2 regions of the Mycobacterium burgundiense genome follow, and region 2 is predicted to be linked to the other one. Evidence: riboswitches for the same ligand, from Rfam matches in the RefSeq annotation. Region 2 holds a riboswitch; the other holds the start of a gene.
The links. A riboswitch is a leader RNA that binds a small molecule or an ion and turns the genes downstream of it on or off. The one in region 2 is predicted to bind S-adenosylmethionine.

Region 1 (6,746 bases), 1.8 Mb from region 2:
CCAGTTGCTCATCGTCCGCGCGCGTCTCCTGCAGGCAGATCACGTCCGCGCGGGTTTCCTTCAACCAGGCCAGCAAACCAAGATTGTCGGTTGAGCGCTGCTTGACGGCGGCCCGGATGCCGTTGACGTTGACGGTCGTGACGATCACGAGGCCCCACCCTAACCAACGCGTCGGACGCCGCCCGGCCGCAGGCGAGCCGGTACCGGGGGTACCGGATAGTTGCTAAAGTCGGGTCATGACGTTCCGTCGCGCCCCCATTCATCTGGGCACCGGTGAACCGGTCCTGATGCTGCATCCGTTCCTGTGCTCGCAGCAGGTCTGGTCCACGGTCGGGCAGAAGCTCGCCGAGACCGGGCGCTACGAGGTCTTCGCCCCGACGATGGTCGGCCACCACGGCGGACCCGACGCCGGGACGTGGTTCTTGAACACCGAACTGCTCGCCGATCACGTCGAACGACAACTCGACGAACTGGGCTGGGACACCGCCCACATCGTGGGTAATTCGCTGGGCGGCTGGGTCGCGTTCGAGCTGGAACGACGCGGCCGGGCCCGCACCCTGACCGGCATCGCCCCGGCCGGCGGCTGGACGCAGTGGTCACCGGTCAAGTTCGAGACCGTGGCGAAGTTCATTGCCGGCGGTCCGGTCCTGCTGGCCGCGCGCCTGCTGGGGCCCCGGATCCTTCGGCTGCCCTTCGCCCGCCGGGTGGCCACGCTGGCGGTCAGCGGTCCCGCCGACGGGCCCACCGACGCCGACCTGGTGGACCTCGTCGCGGACGCCACGCACTGCCGCGCCTACTTCGCGCTGCTGGTCAAGACCCTGATGTTGCCGGGACTGCTGGAGCTTTCCGAGATCGAGGTCCCGACCCACCTGGTGGTCTGCGAGAAGGACCGGGTCTTCCCCGCCGTGCGCGGCCACCGGCACTTCCTCGACAATCTGCCCCCCACCTCGCGCACCACCCGCCTCGACGGGGTCGGACACATCCCGATGCTGGAGGCTCCGGACCTCGTCGCGGACCTGCTGATCGCCTTCCTCGACGAGCACTCCGCGCCGGGCCCCGAACAGCGCCGGGCCTGACCCCACCGGACGTTTCGCGGGTGGCTGAAGCGTGCCTGCTGGCCGACACTCGGTCGGTTGGGATATTCTGCGTATCGGTCATGAGTGCCAGCAACAAGCCCCGGCTTGCTGGCCGGCAACCCTCCAACCGCGGTGGGGTGCCCCGGGTGATGACCAGGTTGAGTAGTCACTGGACCAACCATCCAGTGGGTTACACGGCAAGCGCGGGTCCGGTACGCGGGCCCCAAGAGTAGACAGGGAAACCTGATGCGGCCCGATATGTGTCACTGCTGCTGAACCGACGCGCACCCGTGCGCGTCGATCCGTCGTGCCAGCGCCGACGGACAAGCATCCGAGACCAGCTACCGAAGGACACCACCCCATGAGCAACAAAACCGATGATCACAGCGCCTCCTGGTCGTTCGAGACCAAGCAGGTCCACGCCGGCCAGACGCCCGATGCCGCCACCAATGCGCGGGCCCTGCCGATCTACGCGACCACCTCCTACACGTTCGACAGCACCGACCACGCCGCGGCCCTGTTCAGCCTGGCCGAACCCGGCAACATCTACACCCGGATCATGAACCCGACGACCGATGTCGTCGAGCAGCGCGTCGCGGCCCTCGAGGGCGGCGTCGCGGCGCTGTTCCTGGCATCGGGTCAGGCCGCCTCGACCATCTCGATCCTCAACATCGCCGCGGCCGGCGATCACGTCGTGTCCTCCCCGCGCCTGTACGGCGGCACCTATAACCTCTTCCAGCACTCGCTGCCGAAGCTCGGTGTCGAGGTCACCTTCGTCGAGAATCCCGATGATCCGGAGTCCTGGCGGGCGGCGGTGCGGCCCAACACCAAGGCCTTCTTCGCCGAGACCATCTCCAACCCGCAGATCGACATCCTCGACATCCCCGCGGTCTCGGCGGTGGCCCACGACAACGGCGTGCCGTTGATCGTGGACAACACCATCGCCACGCCGTACCTGATCCAACCGCTGGCGCTCGGCGCCGACATCGTCGTGCATTCGGCCACCAAGTACCTCGGCGGCCACGGCACCGCGATCGCCGGGGTGCTCGTCGACGGCGGCACCTTCGACTGGACCAGCGGACGATTCCCCGGGTTCACGACGCCGGACCCCAGCTACCACGGTGTGGTGTTCGCCGAACTCGGCGCACCGGCCTACGCGCTGAAGGCCCGGGTGCAGTTGCTGCGCGACCTCGGCTCGGCCGCCTCCCCGTTCAACGCCTTCCTGGTGGCGCAGGGCCTGGAAACGCTGAGCCTGCGGATGGAACGCCACGTGGAGAATGCGCAATGCGTCGCCAAGTACCTGGCCGACCACGAGGGCGTCACCAGCGTCAACTACGCCGGACTGCCGGATTCACCCTGGTATGACCTCGGAAAGAAGCTGGCGCCCAGGGGCACCGGCGCGGTGCTGGCCTTCGAGTTGGCCGGCGGAGTCGCCGCCGGCAAGGCATTCGTCGACGCGCTCACCTTGCACAGCCACGTCGCCAACATCGGCGACGTGCGGTCGCTGGTGATCCATCCGGCCTCCACCACGCATCAGCAGCTCTCGCCCGAGGAGCAGCTCAGCAGCGGGGTCACCCCGGGCCTGGTGCGCCTGGCGGTCGGCATCGAGGGCATCGACGACATCCTGGCCGACCTCGAGCGTGGCTTCGCCGCCGCCGGAGCCGTGGGGCACCCGGACCCCCAAGCCGTGGCGGCGTTTTGAGTGAGCCGGACATGACCATCTCCGAAGAGCGCGTATTCGCGCACGCCGTCCTGCCCCCCGAGGGTGAGACCGCGATCGTCAACATCGGTGCACTCGAGCTGGAAAGCGGTGTGGTGCTCGACGACGTCAGCATCGCCGTCCAGCGCTGGGGCGAGCTGTCCCCGGCTCGCGACAACGTCGTCATGGTGCTGCATGCGCTCACCGGCGATTCGCACATCACCGGCCCGGCCGGACCGGGGCACCCGACCCCGGGCTGGTGGGACGGCATCGCCGGGCCGGGCGCGCCGATCGACACCGACCGCTGGTGCGCGGTGGCGACCAATGTGCTGGGCGGCTGCCGCGGTTCGACCGGACCGAGTTCGCGCAAGCGCGATGGATTGCCATGGGGCTCACGCTTTCCGGTGATCACCATCCGCGACCAGGTCAACGCCGACATCGCCGCGCTGGCCGCCCTCGGCATCACCGAGGTCGCCACCGTGATGGGCGGCTCGATGGGCGGTGCCCGAGCGCTGGAATGGATTGTCGGACATCCCGATACGGTGCGCACCGGGCTGGTGCTGGCGGTCGGCGCGCGCGCCACGGCCGATCAGATCGGCACCCAGAGCACTCAGATCGCGGCCATCAAGGCCGACCCGGACTGGCAGGGTGGCGACTACTACGAGACCGGCCGCAGCCCGGATGCCGGGCTGCAGATCGCGCGCAGGTTCGCACACCTGACCTACCGTGGCGAGGTCGAGCTGGACACCCGGTTCGGCAACATCGCGCAGGGCGACGAGGACCCGCTGACCGGCGGTCGGTACGCGGTGGAGAGCTATCTGGAGTATCAGGGCGCCAAGCTGCGCGCCCGGTTCGACGCCGGCAGCTATGTGACACTCTCCGACGCGCTCTCGAGCCACGACGTGGGTCGTGGACGCGGCGGGGTGGCCGCGGCGCTGCGGTCCTGTTCGGTCCCCACGGTGGTGGGCGGCATCACCTCCGACCGGCTCTATCCGCTGCGGTTGCAGCAGGAGCTGGCCGATCTGCTGCCCGGCTGCGAGGGGCTCAACGTGGTCGAGTCGATCAGCGGCCACGACGGATTCCTGGTCGAGATGGAACCCATCGGCGCCCTGATCCGGCAGACGCTGGAATTGGCGTCCCGGTGATCGCGCAAGACCCCGCACGGTCGCTGTCCTTCGGTTCGGAGGCCGCCGCCTACGAGCGGGGCCGCCCGTCGTATCCCCCGGACGCCATCGATTGGCTGCTGCCGCCGGGCGCGCGCGATGTGCTCGACCTCGGCGCCGGCACCGGCAAGCTGACCACCCGGCTGGTGGAACGCGGACTGAACGTGGTGGCGGTCGACCCGATCGCGGAGATGCTCGAGGTGCTCAGCAATGCGCTGCCCGAGACCCCGGCGCTGCTCGGCACGGCCGAGGAGATTCCGCTGCCGGACAACAGCGTCGACGCCGTCCTCGTCGCACAGGCCTGGCACTGGGTCGACCCGGCGCGCGCCATCCCCGAGGTGGCCCGGGTGCTGCGGCCCGGCGGTCGGCTGGGCCTGGTGTGGAACACCCGCGACGAGCGGCTGGGCTGGGTCAAGGATCTCGGGGCCATCATCGGCCCCGAACACGACCCGTTCAGCCAGTCGGTGCCGCTGCCGGAACCGTTCCGCGACGTGCAGCGCCATCAGGTGGAGTGGACCAACTACCTGACGCCGCAGGCGGTGGTGGACCTGGTGGCCTCCCGCAGCTACTGCATCACCTCACCGGCACGGGTGCGCACCCAGACGCTGGATCGGGTCCGCGAACTGCTGGCCACCCACCCGGCACTGGCGAACTCCACCGGCGTCGCCCTGCCGTACGTGACGGTGTGTATCCGGGCGACGCTGGCGGGTTGACCAATCTAGCCGCCCCGGCCCCGCTTTGCATCGATCTGATTGAGCAGCATTCCGAACCCGTTGGCGCGCAACGAAATCCGTAGCTGCTTGCTGGGATCGTGGCCATCGAGCCAGCGCCACAACACCTGCTGCTGCCGCAGCGCGGACTGCGATTCCGCGTGCAGGATACGAAGCAAAGTGGCCAACGTGGCCGGCGACTCGCCCCCGGATAGATCCGTCGAACTATCTAATAGTGCCCCCATGGGGGCATCTTAGTGACCCCGACCGCCGCCGCACCGCCGGATTCTCTGTGGATCGACTAAGACGTTCCGAGCGGATCGATGGTCGAGGCCGCGTACATCACCACCGTCGCCACCGAAGCGGTGGTGACGAAATCGATGCCCTTGGTGCGCACTCCGAGCAGGCCGGCGCGATCCTCGCTGAGCAGGAGCCGCAACCCGGCGGCCACCGCCACCCCGACCCCGATGAGCAGCGCGCCGCGGCGCCAGAAGCCGGCGGCCACCAGCACGAAGGCGATCGCGAACGTCGCGACCACCGTCAGGATCGGCCATTGGTCGCGCAGCGCCGACCGCAGCGTCATTGCCGCGACTCGGCGCGTTCGACCACGTTGGTCAGCAGGAACGCGCGGGTCAGCGGCCCGACACCGCCCGGATTCGGCGAGACGTGCCCGGCCACGTCCCAGACGCCGGGATGCACGTCGCCGGTAAGCTTGCCGTCGACCCGACTCACGCCGACGTCGACCACCGCCGCACCCGGACGGACCATGTCCGCGGTCACCAGGTGCGGCACCCCGACCGCCGCGATGATGATGTCGGCCTGCCGTGTCAGTGCGGGCAGGTCACGAGTTCCGGTGTGGCACAACGTCACTGTCGCGTTCTCCGAACGACGGGTCAACAGCAGACCCAGCGGTCGGCCCACGGTCACGCCGCGGCCGATCACCACGACGTGCGCGCCGGCGAGTTCGACGTCGTAGCGGCGCAGCAGGTGCACGATGCCGCGTGGGGTGCACGGCAGCGGCGCCTGCTTGCCCAGCACCAGCCGGCCGAGGTTGGTGGGGTGTAACCCGTCGGCGTCCTTGTCCGGGTCGACCCGTTCCAGCGCGGCGTTCTCGTCCAGGTGCTTGGGCAGCGGCAACTGCACGATGTAGCCCGTGCACTCCGGGTTGGCGTTGAGCTCGTCGATGGTGTCCTCGAGTTGCGCCGCGGTGCTGTCGGCGGGCAGATCGCGGCGCAACGAGGTGATGCCGACCTTCGCGCAGTCGGCGTGTTTGCCGCGCACATAGGCCTGCGACCCGGGGTCGTCACCGACCAGGATGGTGCCCAGCCCCGGGGTGATCCCGGCCTGCGCCAACTTCGCCACCCGCTCCTTGAGGTCGACGAAGATTTCGTCGCGCGTGGCCTTACCGTCCAGAACTGTTGCACCCACCTCGACATTGTTGCATCGAGGTCCTTTGACAGAGCCGGACACCGCGGTGTTGAGTTCGTTAGGTGAACACCAGCCCAGATGTGTTCAGTCCGGCCCGACTCGGCCCGCTGACGCTGCGCAACCGCATCATCAAGGCGGCCACCTTCGAGGCAGCCTCCCCGGATGCCCTGGTGACCGACGACCTGATCAACTACCACCGCCGGCCGGCGGCCGGCGGCGTCGGGATGACCACGGTGGCCTACTGCGCGGTGGCCCCCGGCGGCCGCACCGACGGCTGGCAGATCTGGATGCGCCCCGAGGCCGTCCCGGGCCTGCGCAAGCTCGCCGAGGCCGTGCACGCCGAGGGTGCGGCGATCAGCGCGCAGATCGGCCACGCGGGTCCGGTGGCCAACGCGAGGACCAACAAGGCGCAGGCGCTGGCGCCGGTGCGGTTCTTCAACCCGCTGTCGATGCGGTTCGCCAAGAAGGCGACCGTCGAGGACATCCGCGAGGTCACCGAGGCCCACGCCAATGCGGCCCGGCTGGCGATCGACGCCGGTTTCGACGCCGTCGAGATCCACCTGGGCCACAACTATCTGGCGAGTTCGTTCCTGAGTCCGCTGATCAACCGCCGCACCGACGAGTTCGGCGGTTCGCTGGAAAACCGCGCCAAGGTGGCCCGCGGTGTCGT
Region 2 (6,746 bases):
GACGTGCGCACCCGCTACGAAGCGTCGCCGGATCCCGACCGTCTGCTCGGCGAGGAATTCACCCTGCGCGACCTTCGGTTGGTCCACGAGGGCGTCGCGGGGTCCGCGCTGCAACGTGACACGTTCCGGCGTTCGATGGAGTCCCAACTCGTCGCGACCGGCGCCACCACGGCGGGCGGGCGAGGACGCCCCGCGGAGTTGTTCCGGCGACGGGTCAACCTCGAGTCATGAACGGCCGCGGCTCACCATCCGCCTGAAGTCACGGAGTGTTCGCGCTGAATTGTGCTCTCGCCCGACCAGCGGTAGGCGGTCAGCGCGCCGTCTTTCACCGCGCTGAAGTCGACGCACGCGGTGTAGTCCGTCCAGTCGTGCCGGTGTTTCGGAGGCGCCTGCCGCCAGTAATGACCGTAGACCACCGGGATTTCGTCGGTATAGACGAAGGACCGGGTGTCGCTCCGCAGTTCCAGGTCGGGCAGCGGCGGGTAGGGCTCGCCGGCCGCGGTGGTGAAATTGCCTGCCATTTCGGCGATGTCGCGCAGGGTGCGGCCGCCGTTGTTCCACCATTGTATTCGGGCGTTGTCGCGCGGCGTGCCGTCTTTGTCGTGGTAGGGGAGCTGCCCATGGTTGACCAGACTGATCTCGGGGCCCTTCAGCAGCGTCTCGACCGCACGGTACAGCGGATGGTGCTCGGTGCTGGCCGCCACCAGATGGTCGATGTGGGCGAACGGGGTATTCGATCCGCAGTGGTGCTCGACCACTGCGATGGAGTCCGCGTGCCAGCAGGCGTGGACGACCCGCAGGCCACCGAGATCCAGCCAGAGCGGAATCGTCTTGAACCACTGCAGGTATCGCTGCCGGTCAATGCCGGTGACCTGGTCGAGGAAGGCCTTGTGCTGTTTCGCGTTCTTCTCCGACCTTTCGTCGTCCGGGTCATCGTGTGGGCGTAGGTACTTCCCGCTGCCGGGCGGCCATTCGGTGTCATAGGCGAGGGCGTTGAACTCGTGATTGCCCATGACGATCCGGGCGCTGTCCGCATCGACCATGGCCTTGACCACCTCGAGCACGCGCAACTGTTCGTCGCCGCGATCGATCAGGTCGCCGACGAAGATCGCCTGCCGACTGGGATGGCGGTATGCGGCTGCGGGCTCGGCCATGTAGCCGAGTTCGGTGAGTAGTTCCTCGAGCTTGGTGGCGCATCCGTGGACGTCGCCGATGATGTCGTAGCCTTCGATTCGCTGAACGTTCATCTTGTGTGATCCTCTCAATGGGGTTCGGATAGAGCAGACTGGGACTTCGTGTTACCGCGGTCCGCATCAGAAACGACATGCGGTCGAATCTCACACGTCCCGGGTATCACTGAGGTCCAATCCGAACACCTTGGCGCGCAGACGATGTCGGTCTTCCACCCGCGCTTCGTCCCGACGTCTCTGGGCGGCCACGCCGAGGTGCACCTTCAATGCCTGGAGCCATTGCTTGCGGTGCCCAGGGCCAATAGAGGCGCAGTCCTTCGCTTGAGACATCGCGATATTCCCCGAGTTTCGTGCCTCTGCCAGGAGAGGCGCTCTTGCCCTCACCGGTTGGCGTGGGCCGCGTCGTCATCCGAGCCACCCGCGAGCGTGGGGTTGGCGTGCCGCTTAGTCGGAGCTTGGTACGGCATCTCATGACGCACCCCGACTATAACTTGGCGGTCTGACAGGCAAGGCCGAAAGGTCTTGATGGGGTGCGCATTCTTCGCTTACGCAACGAAACCTCTCGGTTCAGATCACCGGTGTACTCACGGCAGGGGATGGAGAATGGTGATGAGATCAGGTCGCACGCTAGACCGCCGCCATCACGGCTGCTGTGTGGCCCGAGCCCTGTACCATGACGATTGCTTCACGAGTTGCCGTCGCCAAGCTCCGACTGGACGGTACGCCAACCCCACGCTGGTGGGTGGCTCGGATGACGAAGCGGCCTAAACCGTTTGGTGCGGGCAAGAGTGTCTCCGTGGTGGAGACTCCCGGGCAGGGAGGGCGGATTATGTTCCGGTCGATTGATCAAGTCATCAGGCGCAACGTGCGTGCGCAGTGTCCGCGGCGACTGGAGCGGCCCAGGCAGGCGGGACGGGGCGACCGTCCTCGGCAGAAGAGGTTGTCATGAGCGCAGAGCGTGGCTGGATTGGCGAGCCACAGCCTCCCCGGCAGTGGCATGCGTCGCACTACTCCCGAACGGCTGATCAAATCGCGCGCCACGGTTCCTACGCGGCCGCCGAAGCTCATCGTCGTTCTAAATTGCAGCGCGCCGTGGAAGATACCTGGGTCGAACAGGAGATCAGGAATGCCAAACTGCGCACCGTGAACGCATCTGCTCCCTTGCAGATTGCGGCGCGATACGAAAAGGCATCCGGTGTTGGTGACGGTTGTCCGGCTGACGGCACATAGCTGTGTCTGCACCGGGCCTCGCTTCGCCGAAGAGCGGGCGACGGGCGCACCGCACGGGTGAGTCGCAATGACTGACCAGGACCGCACCCGCTGGGACGAGCGCTACCGGGAGCGCCCGGCACCGTCCATGGAATCGGTGGGTCCGCCGCCGGCGTTCGCCCACTTTGAAGACGTGTTCCCCACTGAGGGGCACGCCCTGGACCTGGCGTGCGGACCGGGCGTGACCAGCGTGTGGCTGGCCCGTCGCGGCCTCGACGTATGGGGCGTCGACGTCTCGACGATCGCCATCGACCAGGCCCGAGAGCTCGCTGCGCGCAGCGACGTTGGCGATCGTTGCCGATTCGAAGTCGTCGACCTCGACGCCGGGCTTCCGGCCGGTCCACCCACGGACGTCATTGTCTGCCAACGGTTCCGGGACCGTCGCCTCGATCAGGCGATCATCGACCGGTTGGCCCCCGGCGGGCTGCTGGCGATCAGCTGGCTGAGCGCGGTCGGCGCCGAACCGGGGCGCTTCCGGGCGGCGCCGGGGGAGTTGACGGCCTCCTTCGCCACACTGGAGACGATCGCCGCCGACGAACGTCAGGGCGAGGCGTGGATGCTGGCCAGAAAGACCTGAGCAACGGCCGTGGAGGCGCCCTCAGCCCGCGGCCCACTCCTTCGCCTGCTCCAGCTCGCCGAGACCGAATATCTTGAGCTCGCCGGGAACCATCCACGCCAGCACGTGTAGCGCGTGCACAATCCAGTCCGTGTCGGTGACGATCGCCATCCGCTTGAATGCGGAGTGGTGTTTGAAGAGCACACCGAAGCCCATCCGGATGTCCTCGGCCAGCCCGCCGCGGCCGAAGCCTTCGTAGTCCGGATCGATGACCTCGACGAACCTGATCTCATCGGTGTCCAGCAGCTGGCGCATCTGCGGTTCAAATGCGCGCAGTTCCTCGCCCGTGACTGTGCCCGAGACGCGAATCCCGGTCACGCCCTCGGGCGTGTCAGTCATCATCTCGATCACGGCATAACCCCCCTGTGCAGTGCCCGAAATCCACCCTACGCTCGCTACCGGACCACCGGCCACGGTACGGGAGTGACGGGCGGGCGGCCCGGGCCGGCCGACGACGGAACGCCAGCTTTAATCGGGCACTGCAGACATCGCCCGCGCGACCGCGCCGTAGCGTTCGAAACGCTCGAGATCGCTGGCCGCGTTGTACAGCACGAGGCGGGTCGCGACACCGGCGTACTTCTCGCCGAGGGCGCCGGCCAGACCGTCCCAGGTGGACTCGGTGGCGAACGCCGCGATGTGGTCGTCGGTGATCTGGTCCGCCATTCCGGCGAAGTCGCCGGCCTTCTGCTTCTCGCGGATCCGCGCGGTCGTCCCTTCGAACCCGGCCTCATCCCAGATGAACGCATAGTTGGGCGTGCTGCCGTAAAAGCTCAAGCTGGCCCGCACAAGCTCACGTTCGTTATGCCGTTCCTCGTCGGTATCCCCGACAATCGTCATGACCGGCACAATCACCGCGACCTCCGACGGCGATCGTCCCGACTTCGCCGCTCCCGCAGCGACATTCGGCACGACGTGACGCGCAATGTATCCGGGTTCGCCGAGCGGATGCACATGCAGCCCGTCGGCGACCTCGCCCGCCATCCGCAGCATCCACGGATTCACCGCCGCCACATCGACACTCGGATCGGGTGCGTCGATGGGGCCCGCGCTCCACTGGGGCGTCAGGAAGTCGAGGTCGTAGAACTCGCCGTGGTGATCAAGCGTCCCGGTCCGGAACGCGGCGAAACACGCCTTCACAGCGAGCACGTAGTCGCGCAGTCGGGGACCGGGCCGGTCGAAGGCCGCACCGTATCGCCGCACCACATGGGTACGCACCTGCGTGCCGAGACCGAGCCGGAACCGCCCGCCCGTGGCCTCTTGGAGCTCCCAGGCCGTCGCGGCCGTGACGAACGGACTGCGCGGAAACGCCACCGCGACACCGGTCAACAGGTCAAGGCCGGGCGCGCACTGCGAGGCCACCGCGGCATTGAGATACGCGGTTCGCCCGGTCTCGGTGAACAGGAGACCGGAGAAGCCGAAGGCCTGCGTACGTCGGGCGAGATCGCCGATCTTTTCCAGCGGCTGCGGAGTCGTCATCACGTCGATGTGCACGCTGCCACCGTACGCCCGCGGGATGGTGATCCCTAGGCTCGCTGAATGCTCCGCAGCAACCCATCCCAGTTTCCGCGCTCGACGTAGCGCATGACCTTCGCGCCCTGCTCCCCGTAGGTGCCACGGCTGTCACCGTCGAGCACCCATGCATGCTGTCGGTCCGCCCGCGCGGCGATCTGCGCAATGCGGCGTTTCCGCTGCGCTTCCCGGCGGCTCCGCTCGGCCTCTGCTTTCTCGCACTGCGTGACCAACACCTGCGAGACCACGACGGCGAGGACGACGACGACGATTACCGCCAGAGCGCCCAGGATCCACCAGATGTACTTGACGATCACGCCGATGATGAACAGCAGCCCCACCAATGCAGCGAATCCGCCGACCTGATTCCCTTGACCACCCATGTCGGTTCTCCCTCCTGACCCGCATGATGCCATCAGGTACCGACATCGAGTCCCGTTGCCGAAGAGGCGATTCGCCGCTCACACCGGTCCGGTATAGCCCTGATCCCGGGCCCACCCGACAACCGTCGGCTTGGCGTCCAGGCACATGGTGTTCACCGCTGACATCAGCACGATCGCCGCCTCGGCCGGCGCGAAACCGGTATTGCCCAGCTTGCCGAGCACCAGCGGCGGCGAAACCCCTTGGCGCAGTTCGTGGCAGAGCTCCTTGCCGATATCGATCATGTCGACCATCGACGAGTACCAGACCCCCGCGCTGTCGAGCTCGGAGATGAAGTCGTACTGGTCGGCCTGGGCCGGACCGGCGAACAACACCGATCCACACACCGCCAGGACAGCCGCAATTACCCCACGTTTGCGCATGATTCCCCCCTCGGATAGCGCTTACGAAAGGGAAGTTAGACCATGCCACCGACAGACACGGACAACTACGATCCCACCCACCATGGCGGAAAGCTGATGTCGAGGCGTTCCCGTTGCCGGTATCCCGCCCAGGTCGGCACCCCGGTGGGCTGCCCGAGGTAGATCCCACGCGCCGCGGCGACTACTCGTGCGTGCTGGGTGGGCCACTGCAACGACGAGGCCACCTCTTCGAGCACCTTCAGGTCGCGTTCCAGCACCCGGTCGACGAGCGCCACCGCGGGCAGCGCACCGCTCTTGTCGCCGTTGCAGCGCGCGCACGCCAACACCAGATTGGCGAGGCCGTCGATGCCCACCAATGACCACGGCAGGACATGGTCGATCGGATTGTTGGCGGGCAGATGGGTCCGGCAGTAAAAGCAGTGCGGCCCAAAGGCTTCCTTGAAAGGTTCGCGCACCAGCGCCATCGCAGTGCGCTCACGGCCGAACAGGTGCCCGGCGACGTCCGGCACTTCGGCGTCGAGGAACTTGTTCATCCGGCGCACGTCGTCGACCCACATGATCTCCAGCGCCGGCTTCAGTAGACCCGACAGCCGTGCCAGGCCGTGCGCCACACCAGGTTTGAGGACGATCGCGTCCCCGCGGTCACGCAACGTCGAGCGGCTCACCTTGTCGTGCAGGTAGGAGTCGTCGTAGAGAAACGCGTCGCTGGTCGATGCCCCGGGCAGTTTCTGCAGCCGATGCAGGGGTTGCTGCGCCAGGCACAAAGCGATGTCGTCGATGGCACGTTGGTAGGCCTCGGGTGCACGCAGGCGCGCGATGTCGACCGAGAACCCGCCGCGCCGCATTCCGGCCGCATCCCGCAGCGCCGCGGTGGCGGCCAGGATCCGCGCTCTGGGCTGGGTCGACTGGCGCAGCTGGTGGCCGTCGAAGGGCCGCACCTGCTGCCAGTAGATGCTGAGCACGCGATGGGCCAGGTCGGGGATCGGCACCTCGAGCGTGCCGGCGGGATCGGCCGGCAGGTTCTCCACGCAGTGCTCGAGCAACGCCATCAGCGTCGCCAGCTTGTAGGTGGCCGTGCGCAACCCGGCTTCGAGGATCGCGACGACGCGCTGCCCGAGTAGCAGCGGATCGGCAGGGTCAGTCACGCCGCACGCTCAGTGTCGGGACCCTGCGATAGACAGTCACCAACGCATTATGGCGAGGGGGACGGACATCGTGGCCAAACTCGTGCGGGACAACATCCCCGCGATCATCCGGGCGTCGGGCCGGAGCCCGGTCATCCGACAACTCTCCGACGTAGAGTTCCGCGCGGCACTCGAGGTCAAGCTCTCCGAAGAGATCGCCGAACTGCGAGTGGCC

Region 1: linked by a shared signal. The riboswitch ahead of RCP80_RS18285 (bifunctional o-acetylhomoserine/o-acetylserine sulfhydrylase) and the one ahead of RCP80_RS09410 (hypothetical protein) in region 2 are both predicted to bind S-adenosylmethionine.

Annotation. Positions count from the first base shown of each region.
Region 1 is NZ_OY726397.1:3,862,926-3,869,671, forward strand. Features, by position in the region: gene RCP80_RS18275 (exodeoxyribonuclease III) at 1-148, opposite strand, end outside; gene RCP80_RS18280 (epoxide hydrolase EphH) at 237-1,076, shown strand; SAM riboswitch class IV at 1,153-1,286, shown strand; gene RCP80_RS18285 (bifunctional o-acetylhomoserine/o-acetylserine sulfhydrylase) at 1,438-2,778, shown strand; gene metX (homoserine O-acetyltransferase MetX) at 2,790-3,920, shown strand; gene RCP80_RS18295 (class I SAM-dependent methyltransferase) at 3,917-4,651, shown strand; gene RCP80_RS18300 (hypothetical protein) at 4,657-4,893, opposite strand; gene RCP80_RS18305 (DUF3017 domain-containing protein) at 4,950-5,231, opposite strand; gene RCP80_RS18310 (bifunctional methylenetetrahydrofolate dehydrogenase/methenyltetrahydrofolate cyclohydrolase) at 5,228-6,076, opposite strand; gene RCP80_RS18315 (NADH:flavin oxidoreductase) at 6,139-6,746, shown strand, end outside.
Region 2 is NZ_OY726397.1:2,017,912-2,024,657, forward strand. Features, by position in the region: gene RCP80_RS09400 (NUDIX hydrolase) at 1-231, shown strand, start outside; gene RCP80_RS09405 (metallophosphoesterase) at 243-1,247, opposite strand; SAM riboswitch class IV at 1,556-1,666, opposite strand; SAM riboswitch class IV at 1,874-1,985, shown strand; gene RCP80_RS09410 (hypothetical protein) at 2,136-2,420, shown strand; gene RCP80_RS09415 (class I SAM-dependent methyltransferase) at 2,488-3,036, shown strand; gene RCP80_RS09420 (SpoIIAA family protein) at 3,058-3,426, opposite strand; gene RCP80_RS09425 (TIGR03617 family F420-dependent LLM class oxidoreductase) at 3,544-4,566, opposite strand; gene RCP80_RS09430 (hypothetical protein) at 4,599-4,967, opposite strand; gene RCP80_RS09435 (DUF732 domain-containing protein) at 5,046-5,387, opposite strand; gene RCP80_RS09440 (HNH endonuclease) at 5,453-6,532, opposite strand; gene RCP80_RS09445 (hypothetical protein) at 6,525-6,746, opposite strand, start outside.